DNA from 3 places in the Pseudomonas extremorientalis genome. Region 2 is predicted to be linked to each of the others. Evidence: riboswitches for the same ligand, from Rfam matches in the RefSeq annotation. Region 2 holds a riboswitch; each other region holds the start of a gene.

Region 1 (7,582 bases), 1.8 Mb from region 2:
GGGCGTGGTGACGGTGTTCGCCCTGTTTACCTTGATCATCACGGCGTTGGTGCTGGTGCTGGTGCCGATGCTGGCCAAGCAGTTGTTCCGCTTGTATGAGCTGGCGCCGCAGATGCTCGATTGGCTGCAGCACACGGCGATGCCGTGGGCCCAGGCCAAGTTGGGGTTGGCGGATGGTTTCTGGAAGTTCGACAAGGTCAAGGCGGCCATCAGCGAACATATGGGCCAGACCACCGATATTGTCGGGGTCATCCTCAGCCAGGCGACGGCGTCCAGCCTGGCGTTGATCGGCTGGCTGACCAACCTGGTGCTGATCCCGGTGGTGGCGTTCTACCTGCTGCGCGACTGGGACATCATGATGGCCAAGATCCGCAGCCTGCTGCCGCGCAACCGTGAGGAGCGCATTGTTTCGCTGGCTGAGGAATGCCATGAGGTGCTCGGCGCCTTCGTGCGCGGGCAGTTGCTGGTGATGCTGGCCCTGGGGATCATCTACGCGGCCGGCTTGATGGCTATCGGCCTGGAGCTGGGTCTGTTGATCGGCCTGATCGCCGGCCTGGCCGCAATCGTGCCTTATATGGGGTTTGTGATTGGGATCGGCGCGGCGCTGGTCGCGGGCTTGTTCCAGTTTGGCGGGGACTTGTACCCGATGCTGGGTATCGTGGCCGTCTTCATGGTCGGCCAGGCGTTGGAAGGCATGGTGCTCACGCCGTTGTTGGTCGGGGATCGGATTGGTCTGCATCCGGTGGCGGTGATCTTTGCGATTCTGGCGGGTGGTGAGTTGTTTGGCTTCACGGGCATCCTGCTGGCGTTGCCGGTGGCTGCAGTGATCATGGTGCTGGTGCGCCATGTGCACGATCTGTACAAGGATTCGGATGCTTATACGGGGGTTGAAGATCCCGACCTGTAACTCTATCTTCACAAACCCGGCCAAGGCCGGGTTTGTCTTTTCTGGGGGCGGTCCGTCAAACAATCTGCATAAATCCAACAAGTTAACGCAAACCTTTGATTTTGCTTGGGGTCTGTTGCATTGTGCGCCCGGCGTCACGGGTATAAACTTTGCAAACTTTACACAGAGGCCACTAACGGTTCGTTCGGAGCCGTTCAGTCAGCATGAAACCGATTCAGCTGCCCTTGGGTGTGCGTCTGCGTGACGACGCCACCTTCATCAACTACTACCCAGGCGCCAATGCCGCTGCACTCGGCTATGTCGAGCGGCTCTGCGAAGCCGACGCCGGGTGGACTGAAAGCCTGATCTATCTGTGGGGCAAGCACGGCGTAGGGCGTACCCACCTGTTGCAGGCTGCGTGCCTGCGGTTCGAGCAGATGGGCGAACCGGCGGTGTACCTGCCGTTGGCCGAGTTGATGGATCGCGGTATCGGCATCTTCGATCACCTTGAGCAATACGAACTGGTGTGCCTGGATGACTTGCAGGCGATCGCCGGCAAGGCGGATTGGGAAGAAGCGCTGTTTCACCTGTTCAATCGCTTGCGTGACAGCGGTCGGCGCCTGCTGATTGCCGCGTCGACTTCGCCACGCGAGTTGCCGATCAAGCTGGCCGACCTCAAGTCGCGCATGACCCTGGCGCTGATCTTCCAGATGCGCCCGCTGTCCGACGAAGACAAATTGCGTGCCCTGCAATTGCGGGCCTCCCGTCGCGGCCTGCACCTCACCGACGAAGTCGGGCACTTTATCCTTACTCGAGGCACCCGCAGCATGAGTGCGCTGTTCGATTTGCTCGAGCAGCTCGATCAGGCGTCCTTGCAGGCGCAAAGAAAATTGACGATCCCTTTTCTCAAGGAAACGTTGGGCTGGTAACTCATTGAATTTGCGTGGTTCGCCATTTTACGGGCGCCAGAAAACCTGCGTTTCTGCCGGCTGGGCTTCGCATTCGAACCGATAAATGGAATTACGGCTTAGATGTCATAGTCCAATCGCGAAGTCACATAGAGCACGATTGAATTTGCAAATCGATGTGATAGAAGGCATAGTCTCGACTTCTTTACATATCAGCCACGGTCGTGCCCATGCTAAATCGCTTCGCACCCCTCGTGCCCCTCGCACTCGTTACCCTGTTGTTTGGTTGCGCCTCCCACCCTCAGCAGGTGGCAGATCAGCAGAAACCACAGGTTCAAAATCAGGCAAAATTCGTTGCTGCACAATCTGCCTCTGTTTATGAGGAAGAAGTCGCAACGGAAAAGGAACTGGCCGACTTCGCCGGCAACAAGCCTTATCAGCTTCCAGTCCTGGCCGACAGCATCCTCGAACGCGGCATGTCCCTGATCGGTACCCGTTACCGTTTCGGTGGTACCTCTGAAGCCGGTTTCGACTGCAGCGGTTTCATCGGCTACCTGTTTCGTGAAGAGGCCGGCATGAATCTGCCGCGCTCCACCCGCGAAATGATCAACGTGAATGCACCGTTGGTCGCACGCAACAACCTCAAGCCTGGTGATCTGCTTTTCTTCAGTACGGCAGGCCGTGGTCGTGTGAGCCACGCCGGTATCTACCTGGGCGATAACCAGTTTATCCACTCCAGCAGCCGTCGCAGTGGCGGTGTCCGGGTCGATAACCTGGGTGACAGCTACTGGAGCAAAACCTTCATCGAAGCCAAGCGCGCACTCGCCATGGCCCCGACGACGGTTACCGCTAGCAAGTAAACTTAAAGTGATACTTGAAGTTTGACGTGTAAGCGCTAGAATCCCTGGACATTGTTGTAATCCGTTCGCGCGAGCTTTGCTTGCGCGTTCTGGTTTTCAGCGTTCGGCAGCGAAAGCCGCATCCAGACCAGGATTGTTCTGCACATGTCGACCTCGGCCCGCCTGATTCTCATTGTTTGCGCCGCGCTGCTCAGCGCCTGCGCAAGCCGCACACCGCCGCCCGCTCCCGTAGCGGTGAAGCCCAAGCCGGTGTTCAACTATTCCACCCAGAATTTCTCGCCCGCAGCTGAAGACGTACTCTTCCGCGCGCTGGGCCTGGTCGGCACGCCTTACCGTTGGGGCGGCAACACGCCGGACTCCGGGTTTGATTGCAGCGGCCTGATCGGGTTTGTCTTCCGCGATGCCGCCGGGATTTCCCTGCCGCGTACCACCCGCGAGTTGATCGTAATGCGCGCGCAGGACGTCAGCGAGCAGAACCTGCAGACCGGCGACCTGCTGTTCTTCGCCACCGGTGGCGGTTCCCAGGTCAGCCACGCCGGAATCTACGTGGGTGAAGGGCGCTTTGTGCATGCGCCACAAACCGGCGGTACGGTGAAGCTGGACACGTTGTCCAAGGCCTATTGGCAGAATGCCTATTTGAGCGCCAAGCGCGTGTTGCCGGGCAACCTGGCACGCAATCCTTAGCGCCAGACTCGAATCGAAATGTGGGAGGGGGCTTGCCCCCGATAGCGGTGTGTCAGCTAAAGATAACTGGGCTGATCCACCGCCATCGGGGGCAAGCCCCCTCCCACAGTTGTTTTGTGTCGACTTCAAGTTGCTTTAATTGACGCTCCACCCCCAACCTACTACCCTTCGCCGCTTGTTCCAGGTGCTCTGTGACCCACGGGTCGACAGAGTGAAACAGGGAAGCCGGTGAGTGAGCGCACTTCTACACAGTGCCGCCGCGATTCCGGCGCTGCCCCCGCAACGGTAAATGAGTCAAGACGCTGCCTTTTGCCACTGTATCGCCTGCGATATGGGAAGGCGCAGCGTTGGCCTGCCTTCAGCCAGCACGCCACTCATGAGCCCGGAGACCGGCCTGCAACATCCAACAGCATCACGGTGGGCGATGCTTGGCTGTCTGCTTTTCTTTTTTCCTGCCCGCCGTTTTTGTCCAGCCCCAACGGAGAGCTGCCATGACCGATTCCCCCGACCGCGACGAACGCCACCTGGCGCGCATGCTGCGCAAAAAAGCCGTGATCGACGAGCGCATCGCCAACTCCCCCAACGAATGCGGTCTGCTGCTGGTGCTGACCGGCAACGGCAAAGGTAAAAGCAGCTCCGCGTTCGGCATGTTGGCCCGTGCCATGGGCCACGGCATGCAGTGCGGTGTGGTGCAGTTCATCAAGGGGCGCAACAGCACTGGAGAAGAATTGTTCTTCCGTCGCTTCCCCGAGCAAGTGCGCTTCCATGTAATGGGCGAAGGCTTCACCTGGGAAACCCAGGACCGCCAGCGCGACATCGCCGCCGCCGAGGCCGCCTGGGCGGTCTCCCGCGAATTGCTGCAAGACCCCTCCATCGGCCTGGTGGTGCTGGACGAGCTGAACATCGCGCTCAAGCACGGCTACCTCGACCTGGACCAGGTCCTCAGCGACCTGCAAGCCCGTCCACCGATGCAACACGTGGTGGTCACCGGCCGCGGCGCCAAGCCCGAGTTGATCGAAATGGGCGACACCGTCACCGAAATGGGCATGCTCAAGCACGCGTTCCAGGCGGGTATCAAGGCACAGAAGGGCGTCGAACTTTGAATCAGCCCCGTCATTGCCCTGCCGTTTTGATCGCCGCTCCGGCGTCCGGCCAGGGCAAAACCACCGTCACCGCCGCGCTCGCCCGTTTGCACCGCAACCTGGGGCGCAAGGTGCGCGTGTTCAAATGCGGCCCGGACTTTCTCGACCCGATGATCCACGAACGCGCCAGCGGTGCGCCGGTGTATCAGTTGGATATGTGGATGGTGGGCGAGCAGGAAAGTCGTCGTTTGCTGTGGGAAGCGGCGGGGGAGGCAGACCTGATCCTGATCGAAGGCGTGATGGGCCTGTTCGACGGCACACCCTCCAGCGCCGACCTGGCGCGACACTTCGGCGTGCCGGTGCTGGGGGTGATCGACGGCACGGCCATGGCGCAGACCTTCGGCGCGTTGGCATTGGGCCTGGCGCGCTATCAGCCGGATCTGCCATTCGCCGGCGTATTGGCCAACCGTGTCGGCACCCTGCGTCATGCGCAACTGCTCGAAGGCAGCCTCACCGAGGGCCTGCGCTGGTATGGCGCATTGTCACGCGAGACCGGTATCGAACTGCCCAGTCGCCACCTCGGCCTGGTGCAAGCGAGCGAACTGAATGACCTCGATGTACGCCTGGACGCCGCCGCCCAAGCGTTGGGCAGCAGTTGCGAAGTCGCCTTGCCGCCGCCGGTGACGTTCGCTGCGCCCCAAGTGATCGAGGCTGAGCCGTTGCTCAAGGGCGTGCGCATTGCCGTGGCCCGCGATGAGGCCTTCGCCTTTACCTACGGCGCGAGTCTCGACCTGCTGCGCGCAATGGGCGCTGAGCTGAAGTTTTTTTCGCCGATTCACGATCGCCAATTGCCCGATGCCGACAGCCTCTACCTGCCCGGTGGTTACCCCGAATTGCACCACCAGGCGCTGTCGGAAAACATCCCGATGCTCGACGCCATTCGCGCTCACCACGCGGCCGGCAAACCCTTGCTTGCCGAATGCGGCGGCATGCTCTACCTGCTGGACTCGCTGACCGATGTCGACGGCATCCGCGCTGAACTGCTCGGCCTGTTGCAGGGCGACGCGGTGATGCAAAAGAAACTGGCGGCCCTGGCCCTGCAAAGCGTCGAATTGCCGGAAGGCACCCTGCGTGGCCATACCTATCACCATTCCCTGACCACCACTGAATGGCAACCGATTGCCCGTGGCCTGAGCCCCAATGGCGGGCGCGGTGCCGAGGCGGTGTATCGGCAGGGGCGGATGACGGCGTCCTACGTACACTTCTATTTCCCATCCAATCCCCAGGCGGTGGCCGCATTGTTCGCGCCCGATCCAGCACTATGAGCGACAACGCTTTTCCCCAGGCCGACCGCGACGCCGTCTACCGCGCCATCGCCGAACGCCGCGACATGCGCCACTTCAGCGGCGGCACTGTCGCCCCCGAGCTGCTCCACCGCTTGCTCCAGGCCGCACACCAGGCGCCCAGCGTCGGCCTGATGCAGCCCTGGCGCTTTATTCGCATCAGCGATCGCCAGTTGCGTGGGCAGATTCAACAGGTGGTGGAAGAAGAACGCTTACGCACCGCCGAAGCCCTGGGCGAGCGTTCCGATGAGTTCATGAAGCTCAAGGTCGAAGGCATTCACGACTGTGCCGAAGTGTTGGTGGCGGCGTTGATGGATGATCGCGAGCGGCACATCTTCGGGCGTCGCACCCTGCCGGAAATGGACATGGCGTCATTGTCCTGTGCTATCCAGAATTTGTGGCTGGCGGCGCGGGTCGAAGGCCTGGGCATGGGCTGGGTCTCGTTGTTCGAACCCCAGGCGCTGGCCGATCTGCTGGGTTTGCCGCCCGGTGCGAAACCCCTGGCCGTGTTGTGCCTGGGGCCGGTAGCCGAGTTCTACCCGGCACCGATGTTGCAGCTCGAAGGCTGGACCGAGCCTCGGCCCTTGAGTGACATGTTGTATGAAAATGCGTGGGGAGTGAGTCAATGAGTGTGGCCTTGCTGTGTGTCGCTGCAGTCGCGCTGGATGCGCTGCTGGGCGAACCCAGGCGCTGGCATCCGCTGGTGGCGTTCGGCGATTTTGCCGGGCGCATCGAGCAACGTTTCAATACCGGTGGCCGTGGCTGGCGCAGCCATGGCGTGACCGCGTGGTTTATCGCCGTGGTGCCGCTGACGCTGCTGGCTACGGCCTTGTCGTGGGCGCCTTACATTGGCTGGGTACTGGAGATCTTGGCGTTGTACTGCGCCCTTGGCATGCGCAGCCTTGGCGAGCATGTGATCCCGGTGGCCCAGGCCCTGCGCAGTGATGACTTGGAGGCGGCGCGCAAACGCGTGAGCTACCTGGTCAGCCGCCAGACCAGCGAGCTGGACCGCACCGAAGTCGCCCGTGCCGCCACCGAATCGGTGCTGGAGAACGGCAGCGATGCGGTGTTCGCTGCGATTTTCTGGTTTGTGGTGGCCGGTGTGCCGGGCGTGGTGCTTTACCGCCTGAGCAACACCCTCGACGCCATGTGGGGTTATCGCAACGAGCGTTTTGAGCGCTTCGGTTGGGCGGCGGCAAAAATCGACGATGTGCTGAACTACATTCCCGCACGCCTGGTGGCGTTGACCTACGCGTTGCTGGGCAAGACCCGGCTGGCGCTCAAATGCTGGCGCACCCAGGGCCCGACCTGGGACAGCCCCAACGCCGGCCCGGTCATGGCCGCTGGTGCGGGCGCCCTGGGCGTGGAGCTGGGCGGTGCCGCGATCTATCACGGCGAAGTGCACCATCGTCCGCAACTGGGCGAAGGCCCGGCGGCGGATGCCGATTCCATCGATCGGGGCTGGCAACTGGTGCAGCGCGGCGTATGGTTGTGGCTGTTGATCCTGTGCGCGGGGGCGCAATTCTATGCTTGAGCATGGTGGCCGGCTGCGCAAGGCAGCGATTCAGTACGGGATAGCCGAAGCCGACTGGCTCGACCTGTCCAGCGGGCTCGCGCCCTGGCCCTGGCCGATCCCCGAGATTCCCCTGCGTGCCTGGGCGCGCCTGCCGGAAACCGACGACGGCCTGGAGCAGGCCGCCAGCGAATACTACGGCGCTGCGCATCTATTGCCGGTGCCGGGTTCCCAGGCGGCGATCCAGTTGTTGCCGCGACTGCGTCGTGCCGGCAAGGTCGGCGTGCTGTCGCCGTGCTATGCCGA
Region 2 (7,582 bases):
CCTTCAAGTCGCACAGGTAGGTATCCAGGCGCGGCAACCACACGGCGGCATCGGCGTCGCTCTCCAGCTCAAGCTCCTGGTCGATGCGGGTTTCGCGCACCAGCTTGAGAATGTCCTTCTGCAGCTCCAGGGCGCGGTGCGGATCGAGCAACTGCGCTTCGTAATATTCGTCCGCCAGCAGCTCCAGGTTACGCAGCGGGCCGTAGGTTTCGGCACGGGTCAGCGGCGGCATCAGGTGGTCGATGATGACTGCCTGGGTGCGCCGCTTGGCCTGGGCGCCCTCGCCCGGGTCATTGACAATAAACGGATATATATTCGGCAGCGGCCCCAGCAACGCATCGGGCCAGCAGTTTTCCGACAGGCCCACGCCCTTGCCCGGCAGCCACTCCAGGTTGCCGTGCTTGCCCACATGGATCACGCCGTGGGCGCCGTAGGTGTGGCGCAGCCAGAAGTAGAACGCCAGGTAAGCGTGGGGCGGCACCAGGTCCGGGTCGTGGTACACGGCGCTGGCGTCCACTTGATAACCCCGCGCCGGCTGGATGCCGATAAACGTCAGGCCCAGGCGCAGGCCGGCGATCATCAGGCGACCGTCGCGGCACATCGGATCGTTCTGCGGCGCGCCCCAGCGCTCCAGCACCGCCTGGCGATTGGCTTCGGGCAGGCACTGGAACATCGCCTCGTACTCGTCCAGGCCCAGGCTTTGATGGCAAGGGCGCAAGTCGAGGCTGTGCAGATCGTTGGTGACGCCGCCGAGCAACTCGTGGATCAACGCCGTGCCGCTGTCCGGCAATACGTCCGGCAGCGGATAGCCTTCGGCTTGCAAGGCACGCAGGATGTTCAGCGCCGCCGCCGGTGTATCCAGGCCCACGCCGTTGCCGATGCGACCGTCGCGGGTCGGGTAGTTGGCGAGGATCAGCGCAATGCGTTTCTCCGCATTCGGCACCCTCGCCAACTCGACCCAACGCCGCGCCAGCTCGGCGACAAAATCCATGCGTTCCGGCGCAGCGCGGTAGCACACCACGTCCGACTGGCTGCGTTCGCTGCGCCAGGCCAGGTCCTTGAAGCTGATGGGCCGGCTGATGATGCGCCCATCCAGCTCCGGCAACGCGATGTGCATCGCCAGGTCGCGGGGGCCGAGGCCCTGCTCGCTGGCCTCCCAGCCGGGCTGGTTGTCCTGGGCACAAATGGCCTGGATCACCGCGATATCGCGGCGAAACGGGCGTAAATGCGGCGCTTCGGGGCTGGATTGGGCGAAGCCGGTGGTATTGAGGATCACCGCCGCGCCGACCTCATCCAGCAGGTCCTCGACCACCGCCAGGCAGCCGGGCTCTTTCAAACTGGCCACCGCCATCGGCAACGGGTTAAGCCCCGCTGCGTGCAGGCGCTGGCAGAACACATCGATAAAACCGGTATTGGCCGCCTGCAAATGGGAGCGGTAGAACAACACCGCCGCCACCGGCCAGTCGGCGTTCCAGTCTGCCTGCCAATGGTTCAGGCGGGCGCTGGCGTGGTGCGGGTGATAGATCGCCGTGCGTGGCAGGGTTTGGGGCTCGGCCCAGGCATAGGCGCGCCCCAGGTAGGCGCTGGCCAGGCAGCGATAGAAATCCAGGGCATTGCCCAGGCCGCCCTGACGCAGGAAGTGCCACAGCCGATCACGCTCTTCGGCACCGACGGTGCTCAGCCCGCTGAGTTCCGGGTCCGGGCGATCATCCCCCGGCACCAGGATCAGCTGCACACCGCGCTCGGCCAATTCCACCAGACGCTCGATGCCGTAGCGCCAGTAACCGATACCGCCATGCAGTGAAATCAGGATGACCTTGGCGTGGCGCAGCACCTCATCGACGTACAAGTCGACCGACGCATGGTTCTGCACCTGCATCGGGTTGGCCAGGCGCAGGCTCGGGTAGTCGTCGGGCAACTGTCGGGCCGCTTCGGCCAGCAGCGCCAGGCTGGAATCGCCGCTGCACAGGATCACCAGGTCAGCGGGGGTTTGGCCAAGGTCGGCAATATTGTCGTCCGAGACGAAACCACCGGGCTGGGTCCTGAGCAGGTGCATGGGTCAGACGCTGAGGGCGGCGCGCAGTTGCGCTTCGAGGCCCGCCGCGTCCAGTTCCTGGCCGATCAGCACGAGGCGCGTGGTGCGTGCTTCTTCAGCGCCCCAGGCACGGTCGAAGTGTTTGTCGAACCGCGTGCCCACACCCTGGATCAGCAGGCGCATCGGTTTGTTCGGGATGGCGGCGAAACCTTTGACGCGCAGGATGCCGTGTTGCACCACCAGTTGCGTCAGGGCATCGAGCAGCAGTGCTTCATCGGCTTGCGGCAAGTCGATGGAAATCGAGTCAAACGCATCGTGGTCGTGGTCGTCTTCACCTTCGTGGTGATGATCGTGGTGGCTGTGGCGGCCGTCGATGTGCTCTTCGGAACCGGCGCCCAGGCCGATCAATACGTCCAGGGGCAAGCGACCACTGCTGGCTTCGACGATCTTCACCGCCGGCGGCAGCTCCTCGGCGACTTCCAGGCGCACGCGGGCCAGGTCTTCGGCATTGATCAGGTCGGCCTTGTTGAGGATCACCAGGTCGGCGCTCGCCAGTTGATCGGCGAACAACTCGTGCAACGGCGATTCGTGGTCCAGGTTCGGGTCGAGTTTGCGCTGTGCGTCCACCTGGTCCGGGAAGGCAGCGAAAGTGCCGGCGGCGACGGCCGGGCTGTCGACCACGGTGATCACCGCATCCACGGTGCAGGCACTGCGGATTTCCGGCCACTGGAAGGCTTGCACCAATGGCTTGGGCAATGCCAGGCCGGAAGTTTCAATGAGGATATGGTCGAGATCGCCGCGACGGGCGACCAATTCGCGCATCACCGGGAAGAATTCTTCCTGCACGGTGCAGCACAGGCAGCCATTGGCCAATTCGTAGACGCGGCCGTTGGCCTCTTCTTCGGTGCAACCGATGGAGCACTGCTTGAGGATTTCACCGTCGATGCCCAGCTCGCCGAATTCGTTGACGATCACCGCGATGCGACGGCCCTGGGCGTTGTCGAGCATGTGGCGCAGCAAGGTGGTCTTACCCGAGCCGAGGAAGCCGGTGACGATGGTAACGGGGAGTTTGGCCAGTGTTTTCATCGGATGCCCTTGGGGGCGGGCATATGGGACGATTGGCGCTGCGACGGCGCGCAGCAGCGGATTTCGTCACCGGATCACCCCGCCCGGTTGAAGTAGAAAATCGGTTGCGAGGCAGGTCTCCTGGCTTGGGGCTTGCGGGTCTTGCGACCGGCGCTGGCTGCGCCTTCCCGCCTTGTCGGCAGTGGCGTGGCAGTCAGCTGAACCCTTTACAGTTGCGGGGGCAGCCGCGGCTTGGACCGCGTTCCCTTCTTAGCTTCGGCCTGGGCCGAAGAACCTCGAGGGTGCAAGGCTACGCAGTGCTTGGGGGATGGTCAATGATGGGGTTGGGTTGGCTTGAGTACATATCCATTGCTGCGGTAACGGACATGCCCCCAGAACGCACATCCCCAATTGACTCCCCTCCCACCCCCATGCTCTCCTACACATCTTGTTTCGGGTGCCCTGCAAAGGGTGAAACGGGAAACCGGTGACTCATGCACACACGCATGACAGTCCGGTGCTGCCCCCGCAACGGTAAGCGAGCGAAACGTCATATCCACTGTGCCAGTCGGCATGGGAAGGCGACGTTTTCAGGCATTGAGCCCCTCGCAAGCCCGGAGACCGGCCCGAAAAAATCAGATAACAAACCCGCGGTGGGCGGGCGCTGTTCAAAGCCCTGCGTGCCTGGCTCGCGGGGCTTTCATGCGCTCGTTTCACCCTGACACCTGAAAGGGACGCGCCATGTCGATCATCAGCAGCACTTCGCACGCCACCAGCAGCACCTCTACCTTGGGCCAACGCCTGACCGCCGCCATCGGTGCGTCGATCCTCGGCGCGTGCCTGGTGTATTTCGCCGGCTTCTCGCATATCGAGGCGGTACACAACGCTGCCCACGATACCCGCCACAGCGCCGCGTTCCCGTGCCACTGAGGCTTGCCGACATGATCAAGCGTATTGCGCAAACCGCAGGTTTCACCGGCCTTCTGGCTGCCCTGTTGCTGACTTTGCTGCAAAGTTTCTGGGTCGCCCCACTGATTCTGCAGGCGGAGACCTTTGAAAAGGCCCCGGCAGCGGCTGAGCTGCACGCACACGCCGACGGCGCAGCTGCACATACCCATGACGCCGAAGCCTGGGAGCCTGAAGACGGTTGGCAACGCGTGCTGTCCACCACGGGTGGTAACCTGGTGGTCGCCGTTGGCTTCGCCCTGATGCTGGCCGGCCTGTACACCCTGCGGGCACCGACCCGTACCGCCCAAGGCCTGCTCTGGGGCCTGGCGGGTTATGCGACCTTTGTATTGGCGCCTACCCTGGGCCTGCCGCCCGAGCTGCCGGGCACCGCCGCCGCTGACCTGGCCGAACGGCAGATCTGGTGGATCGGTACTGCCGCGTCTACTGCAGCCGGTATCGCGCTGATCGTGTTCGGTCGCAACTGGCTGCTCAAGGCGCTGGGCGCGGCAATCCTGGTGGTGCCGCACGTGATCGGCGCGCCACAACCGCAAGTGCATTCGATGCTGGCCCCGGAAGCACTGGAAGCGCAGTTCAAGATTGCTTCGCAGCTGACCAACGTGGCGTTCTGGCTGGCCCTGGGCCTGATCAGCGCCTGGCTGTTCCGCCGCAACCGTGACGATCGATACTCGGCGTGAAACTGGTCGTCGGCCTGGGCTGCCGGGAGGGCTGTGATGTCCACACCCTGCTGGCCTTGTTTGACGCCGCCCTCGTCGAGGGCGGTATCGAGCGCCACCGTATCACTGCCCTGGCCAGTCTTGATCGCAAACAGGAAGAACCCGGGCTGCTGGCCTTGGCCGCGCTGCTGAACCTGCCGTTGCAGTGTTTCAACGCTGAACGACTGGCGATTTATGCCGACCGGCTGAGCCATAAATCGGACGTGGCTTTTGCCCACACCGGCTGTTACGGCATCGCCGAAAGCGCCGCCCTGGCCCTGGCCGAACAGCTCGCCAACGCCCCTGCGCGCCTGCTGATCACCCGCCGGAAAACCGTCCAGGCCACCTTTGCATTGGCGTGCGCCGACTGAAAACCCGATAATCGCCCCTTTCGATCATGAGCAGATTTCATGCTCGCCCGTTTTTCATCAGGATTTCCCATGACCGTCTACTTCATCGGCGCAGGCCCCGGCGACCCGGAATTGATCACCGTCAAAGGCCAACGGCTGATCCGCAGTTGCCCGGTGATCATCTATGCCGGCTCGCTGGTGCCGGCGGCGGTACTGGAAGGTCATCAGGCAGAAACGGTGACCAACAGCGCCGAACTGCACCTGGAACAGATCATCGACCTGATCAAGGCCGCCCATGCCAAGGGCCAGGATGTGGCACGCGTGCACTCCGGAGACCCCAGCCTGTATGGCGCGATCGGCGAGCAGATCCGCCATTTGCGCGAGCTGGGCATCCCGTTCCAGATCATCCCTGGCGTTACGGCGGTGGCCGCTTGCGCGGCCCTGCTGGAAACCGAGCTGACCCTGCCCGACATTGCCCAGAGTGTAATCCTGACCCGCTACGCGGATAAAACCAGCATGCCGGCCGGTGAGGACTTCGACAGCCTGGCGCGACATGGCACCACTATGGCGATTCATCTGGGGGTCAACCACCTGGACAGGATCGTCGCCGAACTGCTGCCCCATTATGGCGCGGATTGTCCGGTTGCCGTGGTGCACCGGGCGACGTGGCCCGATCAGGATTGGGCGGTCGGCACCCTCAGTGACATCGCTGCAAAAGTGGCGACCAAAGGGTTTCGGCGTACGGCGTTGATTGTGGTGGGTCGGGTGTTGGCGAGTGACAGTTTCAGCGAGTCATCGTTGTATCGGGCGGGGCATGCGCATCTTTATCGACCTTGATATTCAACATCACAAAACAGATACAAGTCATTGATTTTATTGAGTAAATTCATTAAAAGAAATCTGACAGCCCAGCTTCCGCAATAAACATTCAACATTAGATAGATAGCGTAACCCATTGAATTTAAAGCACAAAAAACGGCGCTCACGGGGCGCCGTTTTTTATGTCCGCAGCGAACGCCTTACTCAGTAGTAGGCGTTTTCTTTCTGCGTGTGGTCGGTCACGTCACGTACGCCCTTGAGCTCCGGAATACGCTCGAGCAAGGTGCGCTCGATGCCTTCGCGCAGGGTCACGTCCGCCTGGCCACACCCCTGGCAGCCGCCGCCGAACTTGAGCACGGCAATACCGTCTTCAACCACGTCGATCAGGCTGACCTGGCCGCCGTGGCTGGCCAGACCCGGGTTGATCTCGGTCTGCAGGTAGTAGTTGATACGCTCGTTGACCGGGCTGTCAGCATTGACGTTCGGCACCTTGGCGTTCGGTGCCTTGATGGTCAATTGGCCGCCCATGCGGTCGGTGGCGTAATCGACCACGGCATCGTCAAGGAAAGCTTCGCTGAAGGAATCGATATAAGCGGTGAAGCTTTTCAGCCCCAGGGCGGTGTCTTCAGGCTTCTCTTCGCCAGGCTTGCAGTAGGCAATGCACGTCTCGGCGTATTGGGTGCCGGGCTGGGTGATAAAGACGCGGATGCCGATACCCGGGGTGTTCTGCTTGGACAGCAGGTCAGCCAGGTAATCGTGGGCGGCGTCGGTAATGGTTATGGCAGTCATGGAAACTCCTCACAGGCTTGCCGGCAGTTTACGCCAAAATATTACGCAGGTACAAAGTCCTAGTATTTCTGTCGGGAAAGGACAACCGGAGCCTCCACGCCAAACCAACGCTTGAGCCTGAGGTATGTAGCCTTTTCCAGCCAGTGATAGCTGTAAAAGGCGCCAGATGCCGTCAGTACAATGCAAACAGGCAATATCAAGTAGGGGCTTATTCCAGTGTGCCCCACAACCCATCGCCCAGCACACAGCACCAGGTCGTGGAGCAAATACACCGAATAGGAACAATCCCCAAGCATCTTCATAAAGCGAGAGCCTTGAAAGTAAGGCTCCAGCATCACAAAACTCATCACCAGCATCGCGCTGGGCATCCCCCACTCCAACACGCGCGGTACATCGGCCCCCTGGTAAATCGCCGCACAAGCCACCACGATTCCCAACAACGGCAGCCATGCCCTGGCCCGAAACAGGCCGCGGCGGTACAGCATGCCGATCACAACGCCCATCAGGAATTCAAAAACCATGTCCTGACGATAAAAATCGCTGGTCAAGTCGAGCGCAGGACCGATGTAGCACGCGAGAAACAGTAGCACCGCCACCACCCACAACCGATAGGACGGGGGAACCAACAAGGCGATGGCAAACAGGACATAGAACAGCATCTCGAAGTTCAGGGTCCAGCCGACATTCAGCAGCGGGTAGACCCCATAACCCCCTGGGTGTTCGGCGCAGAGAAACAGCAGCGACATGAGCGCATGACCCAGTTCGAGATGATCATCTGGAAACATCGAGGGGACGAGCGCGATCACGACAGCCGTGACCAGGGTATAGAACCAATACGCCGGAACTATCCTGGCCACTCGCAT
Region 3 (7,582 bases), 1.5 Mb from region 2:
CGGCAACACCTACGTGCTCAAACACGCACCCAACGTGATGGGCAGCGCTTACCTGATCCAGCAGGCGTTCCACACCGCCGGTTTTGCCAAAGGCCTGTTTGAAGTGGTCAACGTGACCAACGACGGTGTCTCCCAAGCCATCGCCGACCCACGCATCGCCGCCGTCACCCTCACCGGCAGCGTGCGCGCCGGTATCGCCATCGGCTCCCAAGCCGGTGCCGCATTGAAAAAATGCGTGCTGGAACTGGGCGGCTCCGACCCGTTCATCGTGCTCAACGACGCCGACCTCGATGCCGCCGTACAAGCCGCCCTGATCGGCCGTTTCCAGAACAGTGGCCAGGTCTGCGCCGCCGCCAAGCGCCTGATCATCGAGGAAGGCGTGGTGCAAGCCTTCACCGCCAAATTCCTCGAAGCCAGCCGCGCCCTGGTGATGGGCGACCCGACTTCAGCCACCACCTACATCGGCCCGATGGCCCGCTTCGACCTGCGCGACGAGCTGCATGGCCAGGTCCAGGCCACCCTGGAAGAAGGTGCGACCCTGCTGCTGGGCGGCCATAAAGTACCCGGCACCGGTAATTACTACGCGCCGACCGTACTGGCCAACGTCACCGACCAGATGACCTCGTTCAAACAGGAACTGTTCGGCCCCGTGGCCTCGATCATCACCGCCCGCGACGCCGACCACGCCGTGGCCCTGGCGAATGACAGCGAGTTCGGCCTCACCGCGAGCATCTTCACCCGCGACCCGGCGAAGGCGCGGGACATCGCCAATCAGCTGGAAACCGGCGGCATCTTCGTCAATGCCTTCAGTGTCTCCGACCCTCGGGTGGCGTTTGGCGGGATCAAGAAAAGCGGGTTCGGCCGCGAGTTGTCGCACTTCGGTGTCCGCGAGTTCTGCAACGCGCAGACCGTGTGGCTGGATCGCACATAAATCAGAGCAGCGCCTGACCTGTGGCTCACCACAGGCATGCGGTGGCCTGAAATTGTTTATGCACGAATATGCCGCCGCACACACTGCACCAACCCCTCCAGCGCCTGCGACTTCACTGGCGCGAGCACACAGACCGTGTGTTCGCGCTGGTCCTCCTTCACCGTCAGGGTGTAATGCACCTGGCCCGGGTTACCGGGCGCGGGTTCACTGCTTTGCGGCAGTTGAAAGAAGTCGCACGCCTCGACCAACTGCCGCAACTCCTGCTGGTCCTGCTCGGGCAGGCTGTCCAGCTCAACCGTACGCGGCTTGGCCAGGCCCGGAAAAAAAGCAGGCCCGCCGTTTTCCTTCAGCGAAATTTGCATGGTTGCTCCTCACGTCAGACTGAAATACCGACCGCCTTCCAGCCCTCCTTGACCGCCTTCTGCTCATCCTTGTTCGCGCCGTAGAGGCGACCGGCAACATCGTAGGTAATGCGTGCAAAGCGCAAAAACCCTGAGTTCGGCCGCAACCGCGCATCACGCAACGCGTCGTACCAGATGCGCCCGGCACGTTCCCAGGCAAACCCGCCGATTTTCGTCGCCACCTGGTAAAACGCATGGTTGGGAATACCGGAATTGATATGCACCCCGCCATTGTCCTCGTAGGTCTGCACAAAATCATCCATGTGTCCGGGCTGAGGGTCCTTGCCCAGCAGCTTGTCGTCAAACGCGGTGCCGGGGGCTTTCATCGAGCGCAGCGCGGTGCCTTTGATCTTCTTGGTAAACAGCCCTTTGCCGATCAGCCAATCGGCGTCCTCGGCCTTTTGTTTCAACGAATATTGCTTGATCAACGAACCGAACACGTCCGACAACGACTCGTTCAACGCGCCGGACTGATTGAAATACATCAGCTTGGCCTCATCCTCGGTCACACCGTGGGCCAGCTCATGGCCAATCACGTCGAGGGCGACCGTGAAGCGGTTGAACAGCTCGCCGTCCCCATCCCCGAACACCATCTGGGTCGAGTTCCAGAACGCATTGTTGTAGTTCTGGCCAAAGTGCACGGTAGCGTCCAGGGCCATGCCGGCATCGTCGATGGAGTTGCGGTCGAAGACCTGATCGAAAAAGTCGAAGGTGGCACCCAGCCCATCATAGGCCTCGTCCACCGCCGCGTCGCCACTGACGGGCTGGCCTTCGCCACGGATGAGTTTGCCCGGCAGGCTGTCGCTGCCCTCGGCGCTGTAGATCGAGCGTCGCTTGTCGGCGCCCATGGCCAGCGCCAGGTGCGCCGGGCCCTTGGCGGGCACCGCGACCATGCGCAGCGAGCGGAAGGTGCTGTCCTTGGCGCGGGTACGCAGCGCGACATCCCGTTGCGCTTTGTCACCGTTACGCGCGATCTGGTCGAGCATATAGGGCGGGATCAGGCAGAAAATCGGGTTACGGTAATGGCGATCACACATGGGCTGGCTCCTTGTTGGCGTGTGCTGAACGTCCGGGTGACCGTTTGAGGATAGCCCCCAGGGGTTAGTGCGTATGATCAATTGTCATTAATCTATGTTGCAGTCGTGTTTATCCAAGGAGGACTGACCGATGCCCGCACGTAAAACCAAAATCGACCTCGCCTACCGCCCCCGGCTCGCCGACCTGCGCCCGTTGATCGCGCCGAGCCCCACGCTGCTGGAGGCCAGGGCAGCGACACCCCGCGTCACACCGGCCAAAGACTTGAAGGACCGAAGTGGCTACGCAGAAGACTTTCTCGGCAGCTTCGGGGTGCCCTGGCCCACACTGGAAGAAGCATTGGCGAGCGATGCCCAGAAGCGCCTGGACTACACGCACTTCTCCATAACGATGTCACGCGCCAAGCGCCTCGCGCTGTATGTGGGCGTCAACATCGACGGCGGCCAGCATGTGGACATCATCCGCAGCAACGACACCTGGGCCTACGATGGCCGCCTGCCGGTCGACGCCCAAGTCGGCGAAGCGCTCTACGCCGGCAATGGCCTGGACCGCGGCCACCTGGTGCGCCGCCAGGACCCCAATTGGGGCGACGTGGCGCAAACCGCCAACCTCGACACCTTCCACTTCACCAACTGCTCGCCGCAGATGAGCGGGTTCAACCAGAAGACCTGGCTGGAACTCGAAGACTACATCCTCGACAACACCCAACGCTGGAAAGCCCGGGCCACGGTGTTCAGCGGCCCGGTGTTCGCCGACGACGACCGCATTTACCGGGGCGTGCAGATCCCCAAGGCGTTCTGGAAGGTGGTCGCCTACCTGAGCGATGACGGCAAGCCTTCGGCCAGCGCCTACATGATCGATCAGAGCCGCGAACTGGGCCAATTGGACCTGGTGTTCGGCCAACTGCGCACCTACCAGCGCAGCGTGATCCAGATCGAGCGCCTGACCGGCATCCGCTTCGGCAACCTGGCCGACTACGACGGCTTCAGCAACGAAGAACGCGCCACCGGCACGCGCATCGAAGCGCTGATCCAGGGGCCCGAGGACATTCGTCTCTGACCGGGCACGCCGTGGGCTATGTCGCCCCGCCTTAATCAACTACCATACCGCGCCGGTTCCCAAACGGGACTAATAGGGAATCCGAGGCGCGGTACACCCGCGCCAACCGGAACTGCCCCCGCAACTGTAGATGCCGAGCCTGCTCCTCGATGCCACTGGACCTCGTCCGGGAAGGCTGGAGCCTGGCGACGACGCATCAGTCAGGAGACCTGCCGGCCCAAGCTCAATCACTAACCGGCGGGGTGTCCGGGAAGGACATTCTTGCCTGTCGCTCCCCCGGAGCCCGAGAGTGAATTTCCGAATGGCACGTACGCTTCACTCGGAGATCGCCCCATGCTGCCACGCGTTACCGCCCTGCTCACAGGCGTTGGCTTCTGTGCCCTGGCCCAAGCCGCGCCCACTCACTACCCGCTGACGGTGGAAAACTGCGGCAGCCAGATCACCTTTGCGCAAGCTCCCACCCGCAGCGTGACCATCGGCCAGGCCGCCACCGAGATGCTGTATGCCCTGGGCGTGGCCGATAAAGTGGTCGGCACCTCGCTGTGGTTCAACAGTGTGTTGCCGCAGTACAAGGCACAGAACGATAAAATCGAGCGCCTGGCCAACAACGAACCGAGCTTCGAAGCCGTGATCGCCAAGCGCCCGCAACTGGTGGCCGCCGAGCTGGAATGGGTGGTCGGCGCGCAAGGTGTGGTCGGCACCCGCGAGCAGTTCCATGAACTGAAGATCCCCACCTACCTGCTGCCCTCCGACTGCGAAGGCAAGGACAACCTGGTGGGCGCCGACGGCACGCGGCTGGAGCCGTTTCGCATCGAGACTATCTATAAAAGCATCCGCCAACTGGCGCAGATATTCGACGTGCAGGAGCGCGGCCAGCAGCTGAACGACGAACTCAAGGCGCGCCTGGCCAAATCCGTCGCCACCGTGCAGGGCAAAGGCCTCAAGCAGGCCAGCGCGCTGGTGTGGTTCTCCAGTGCCGAGATGGCCAGCGATCCATACGTGGCCGGCCACAAGGGCATCCCCGAATTCATGCTGCAAACCCTGGGCCTTTCCAACGTGGTGCAGTCCGATGAAGAGTGGCCCGCCGTGGGTTGGGAAACCATCGCCAAGGCCAACCCGACCTTCCTCGTCATCGCGCGCATGGACCGCCGCCGCTACCCGGCCGACGACCATGAAAAGAAACTCGCCTTCCTGCGCAGCGACCCGGTAACGCGCAACATGGACGCGGTGAAAAACAACCGCATCATCATCCTCGACGCCCTGGCGTTGCAGGCCAGCATCCGTATGTTCGACGGCCTTGAACAACTGGCCACGGCCATCGACGGCTACGACCTGCCAAAATGATGCGCGCCCTGCTCGCCCTGGCCCTGCTCCTGGTTGCCGTCCTCGCCGGCGTGGCCATTGGTGAAACCGCCATCTCGCCACAGGTGGTGCTCCAGGTACTCGCCAACAAACTGTGGGGCGCCGGCTACGTGCTCGACCCCATCGATGAAGGCGTGGTGTGGAACTACCGCCTCACCCGCGCCCTGGTCGCCGCCGCCTGCGGTGCCGGGCTGGCCACCTGCGGGGTGATTTTGCAATCGCTGTTGCGCAACCCGCTGGCCGATCCCTACTTGCTGGGCATCAGCGCCGGCGCTTCGACCGGTGCGGTGCTGGTGGCGTTGATGGGTGTGGGCGGCGGCTTGGTGTCGTTGTCGGCGGGCGCGTTTATCGGCGCGATGGCGGCGTTTGCCCTGGTGATCCTGTTGGCGCGGGCCAGCGGTTCGGTCAGTGGCACCGGCCAGATCATCCTCGCCGGTATTGCCGGCTCGCAATTGTTCAATGCGCTCACCGCGTTCCTGATCACCAAGTCGGCCAGCTCCGAACAGGCGCGCGGCATCCTGTTCTGGCTGCTCGGCAATCTAAGCGGCGTGCGTTGGCCCTCGGTGTGGCTGGCGGTGCCGGTGGCGGTCGCCGGCTTGGCCGTGTGCCTGTGGCACCGCCGGGCGCTGGATGCGTTTACCTTTGGCAGCGACTCGGCGGCGTCCCTCGGTATTCCGGTGCGCCGCGTGCAATTTGTGCTGGTGGGCTGCGCGGCGCTGGTGACGGCAGTGATGGTGTCGATTGTCGGCTCTATCGGTTTTGTCGGGCTGGTGATTCCCCATGCCGTGCGCCTGTTGCTTGGCACCGGGCATTCGCGGCTGTTGCCCGCCAGCGCCTTGGGTGGCGCGTTATTCCTGATTGCGGCGGATGTGCTGTCGCGCACGCTGATCAAGGGCCAGGTGATTCCGGTCGGCGTGGTCACCGCGCTGGTCGGTGCACCGGTGTTTGCGCTGATCCTGATCGGCCGGAGGAATGCGCGATGAGCGTATTGAGCTGCCGCGGGCTGGGCTTCAAGGTGCGCGAGGCCGAGTTGCTGCGGGATGTTCATCTGGACGTGCAGTTGGGTGAAACCCTCGGCATCGTCGGCCCGAATGGCTCCGGCAAATCCACCTTGCTCAAGCTGTTGGCCGGGCTACGTGCACCAGCGTCCGGCGAAGTGCTGCTGGGCGGCCAGCGCCTGGGCACGCTGTCCCGCCGCGCCATCGCGCAGCAACTGGCCGTGGTGGAGCAACAGGCCGACACCGACGACGCCATCCGCGTATTCGACGCCGTGGCCCTGGGCCGTACGCCATGGTTGTCGGCGCTGAGCCCGTGGTCCAGCGAGGACGATGCCATCGTGCGCCAGGCCCTGCGCGACGTCGACGCCACCCACCTGAGCCACCGCGCCTGGCGCAGCCTCTCGGGCGGTGAACGCCAGCGCGTGCACATCGCCCGCGCCTTGGCGCAACGGCCGCAGATTCTGTTGCTGGATGAGCCGACCAATCACCTGGATATCCAGCATCAGCTGGCGATCTTGAAGGGTGTGCAGGCGCTGCCCGTGACGACCTTGATTGCGCTGCATGACCTTAACCAGGCACTGACCTGTGACCGCCTGGCAGTGTTGGATCGCGGGCGGTTGGTGGCGCTGGGCAAACCGCTGCAAGTGCTGACGCCGCAGCGGTTGCACGAGACATTCGGCGTGCAGGCGCATTACCTGACGGACCCGTTTGATGGGGCGCAGATCCTGCGGCTGCGTTCCGCTTGATACTGGAATAGCGGTTTATCGTGGCGAGCGGGCTTGCCCGCGTTGGGCTGCGAAGCAGCCCCAATAAGGCCGCTGCATTCCTCCAGGTCGAACCGGGGCGCAGGGTTTCAGGGCTGCTGCGCAGCCCAACGCGGGGCAAGCCCGCTCGCCACAACAGGCCTACAGGGACCGCTGCATATGCGTCGTCCGCCACACCGGGTCTGCTTCCACATCCACCACCTCGAACCCCTGCCGAACCCAGAACTCAATCGCCCCCGGCAAAAATGGGTGGGTATGCAGGTACATCACCTCAACCCCATCCGCCTGCGCCAGCGCTTCCAGTGCGCGGTACAACTGCCTCGCCAGGCCAAAACGACGGAAGGCGGGAAGCACAAACAACCGCACCACCTCCACCGTCTTGCGGCCTTGGTAATTCAACTGCGGGAAACGTCCATCATAGGGTAGGTAGCCAATGGCAGCGACAATCTGCCCCTCAGCGCAAGCGATCAGAAATTGCCCATGGCCCTGCAGATAGACCGCCTCGAAACGCGCCAAGTCTGCCGGCATCCCCTCTGCATTGAGCTTGGGGAAAAGCTCGGAACGAGCTTGCAGCACGAACCTCAATACCTCAGGGATATCCGCCGTCGCGACCGCCTGAATGCTGAGCCTTGGGCTCATACAATGGCTATCTGCGTAATCCCCAACACCTGCGCCTGCTCCAGAATTTCTTCCGGGCTTGCATCCGCAGGGGGCAGGATCAAGCCATTCTCGGCATCGCCGAAATGCAGCTGCAGGAGGTGCAACGCCGCCTCATGTATCGACAACCGGGATTGCTCAAGTTCGAACACGTGGGTGCGGGATTCATCGTTGAACAGGTAGCTGAGGGTGTATTCGCGCATGGAAAAGTCCTGGGAGGTGAAGAAGAGCAGCTGATTAACCTGACTCATCGATCAGTTTTTAAGTTCAATGGATCAGCCTTTACCGTCTTGCCGGCAGCACTCACAGGCGCAACTCGCACACCCCACTGCCCTTTATCCCAGACGTACGCACGCTTACATGGCGGCTTGAATG

The links. Region 2 has a riboswitch for cobalamin ahead of LUU92_RS12725 (CbtB domain-containing protein). Riboswitches for the same ligand answer to the same signal wherever they lie in the genome.
Positions count from the first base shown of each region.
Region 1: linked by a shared signal. The riboswitch ahead of cobO (cob(I)yrinic acid a,c-diamide adenosyltransferase) and the one ahead of LUU92_RS12725 (CbtB domain-containing protein) in region 2 are both predicted to bind cobalamin.
Region 3: linked by a shared signal. The riboswitch ahead of LUU92_RS19365 (ABC transporter substrate-binding protein) and the one ahead of LUU92_RS12725 (CbtB domain-containing protein) in region 2 are both predicted to bind cobalamin.

Region 1 covers NZ_CP089519.1:4,649,254-4,656,835, reverse strand. The annotation lists gene LUU92_RS20890 (AI-2E family transporter) at 1-907, shown strand, start outside; gene hda (DnaA regulatory inactivator Hda) at 1,111-1,815, shown strand; gene LUU92_RS20880 (C40 family peptidase) at 2,025-2,654, shown strand; gene LUU92_RS20875 (C40 family peptidase) at 2,799-3,338, shown strand; cobalamin riboswitch at 3,504-3,750, shown strand; gene cobO (cob(I)yrinic acid a,c-diamide adenosyltransferase) at 3,830-4,441, shown strand; gene LUU92_RS20865 (cobyrinic acid a,c-diamide synthase CobB) at 4,438-5,745, shown strand; gene bluB (5,6-dimethylbenzimidazole synthase) at 5,742-6,392, shown strand; gene cbiB (adenosylcobinamide-phosphate synthase CbiB) at 6,389-7,297, shown strand; gene cobD (threonine-phosphate decarboxylase CobD) at 7,290-7,582, shown strand, end outside.
Region 2 covers NZ_CP089519.1:2,847,592-2,855,173, reverse strand. The annotation lists gene cobN (cobaltochelatase subunit CobN) at 1-2,056, opposite strand, end outside; gene cobW (cobalamin biosynthesis protein CobW) at 2,060-3,121, opposite strand; cobalamin riboswitch at 3,215-3,414, opposite strand; cobalamin riboswitch at 3,539-3,744, shown strand; gene LUU92_RS12725 (CbtB domain-containing protein) at 3,842-4,030, shown strand; gene LUU92_RS12720 (CbtA family protein) at 4,042-4,743, shown strand; gene LUU92_RS12715 (cobalamin biosynthesis protein) at 4,740-5,132, shown strand; gene cobM (precorrin-4 C(11)-methyltransferase) at 5,202-5,948, shown strand; gene nfuA (Fe-S biogenesis protein NfuA) at 6,135-6,719, opposite strand; gene LUU92_RS12700 (acyltransferase family protein) at 6,779-7,582, opposite strand, start outside.
Region 3 covers NZ_CP089519.1:4,308,904-4,316,485, forward strand. The annotation lists gene LUU92_RS19345 (aldehyde dehydrogenase family protein) at 1-931, shown strand, start outside; gene LUU92_RS19350 (protealysin inhibitor emfourin) at 988-1,293, opposite strand; gene LUU92_RS19355 (M4 family metallopeptidase) at 1,308-2,369, opposite strand; gene LUU92_RS19360 (DNA/RNA non-specific endonuclease) at 2,500-3,426, shown strand; cobalamin riboswitch at 3,463-3,657, shown strand; gene LUU92_RS19365 (ABC transporter substrate-binding protein) at 3,760-4,770, shown strand; gene LUU92_RS19370 (FecCD family ABC transporter permease) at 4,767-5,771, shown strand; gene LUU92_RS19375 (ABC transporter ATP-binding protein) at 5,768-6,532, shown strand; gene LUU92_RS19380 (GNAT family N-acetyltransferase) at 6,692-7,189, opposite strand; gene LUU92_RS19385 (hypothetical protein) at 7,186-7,410, opposite strand.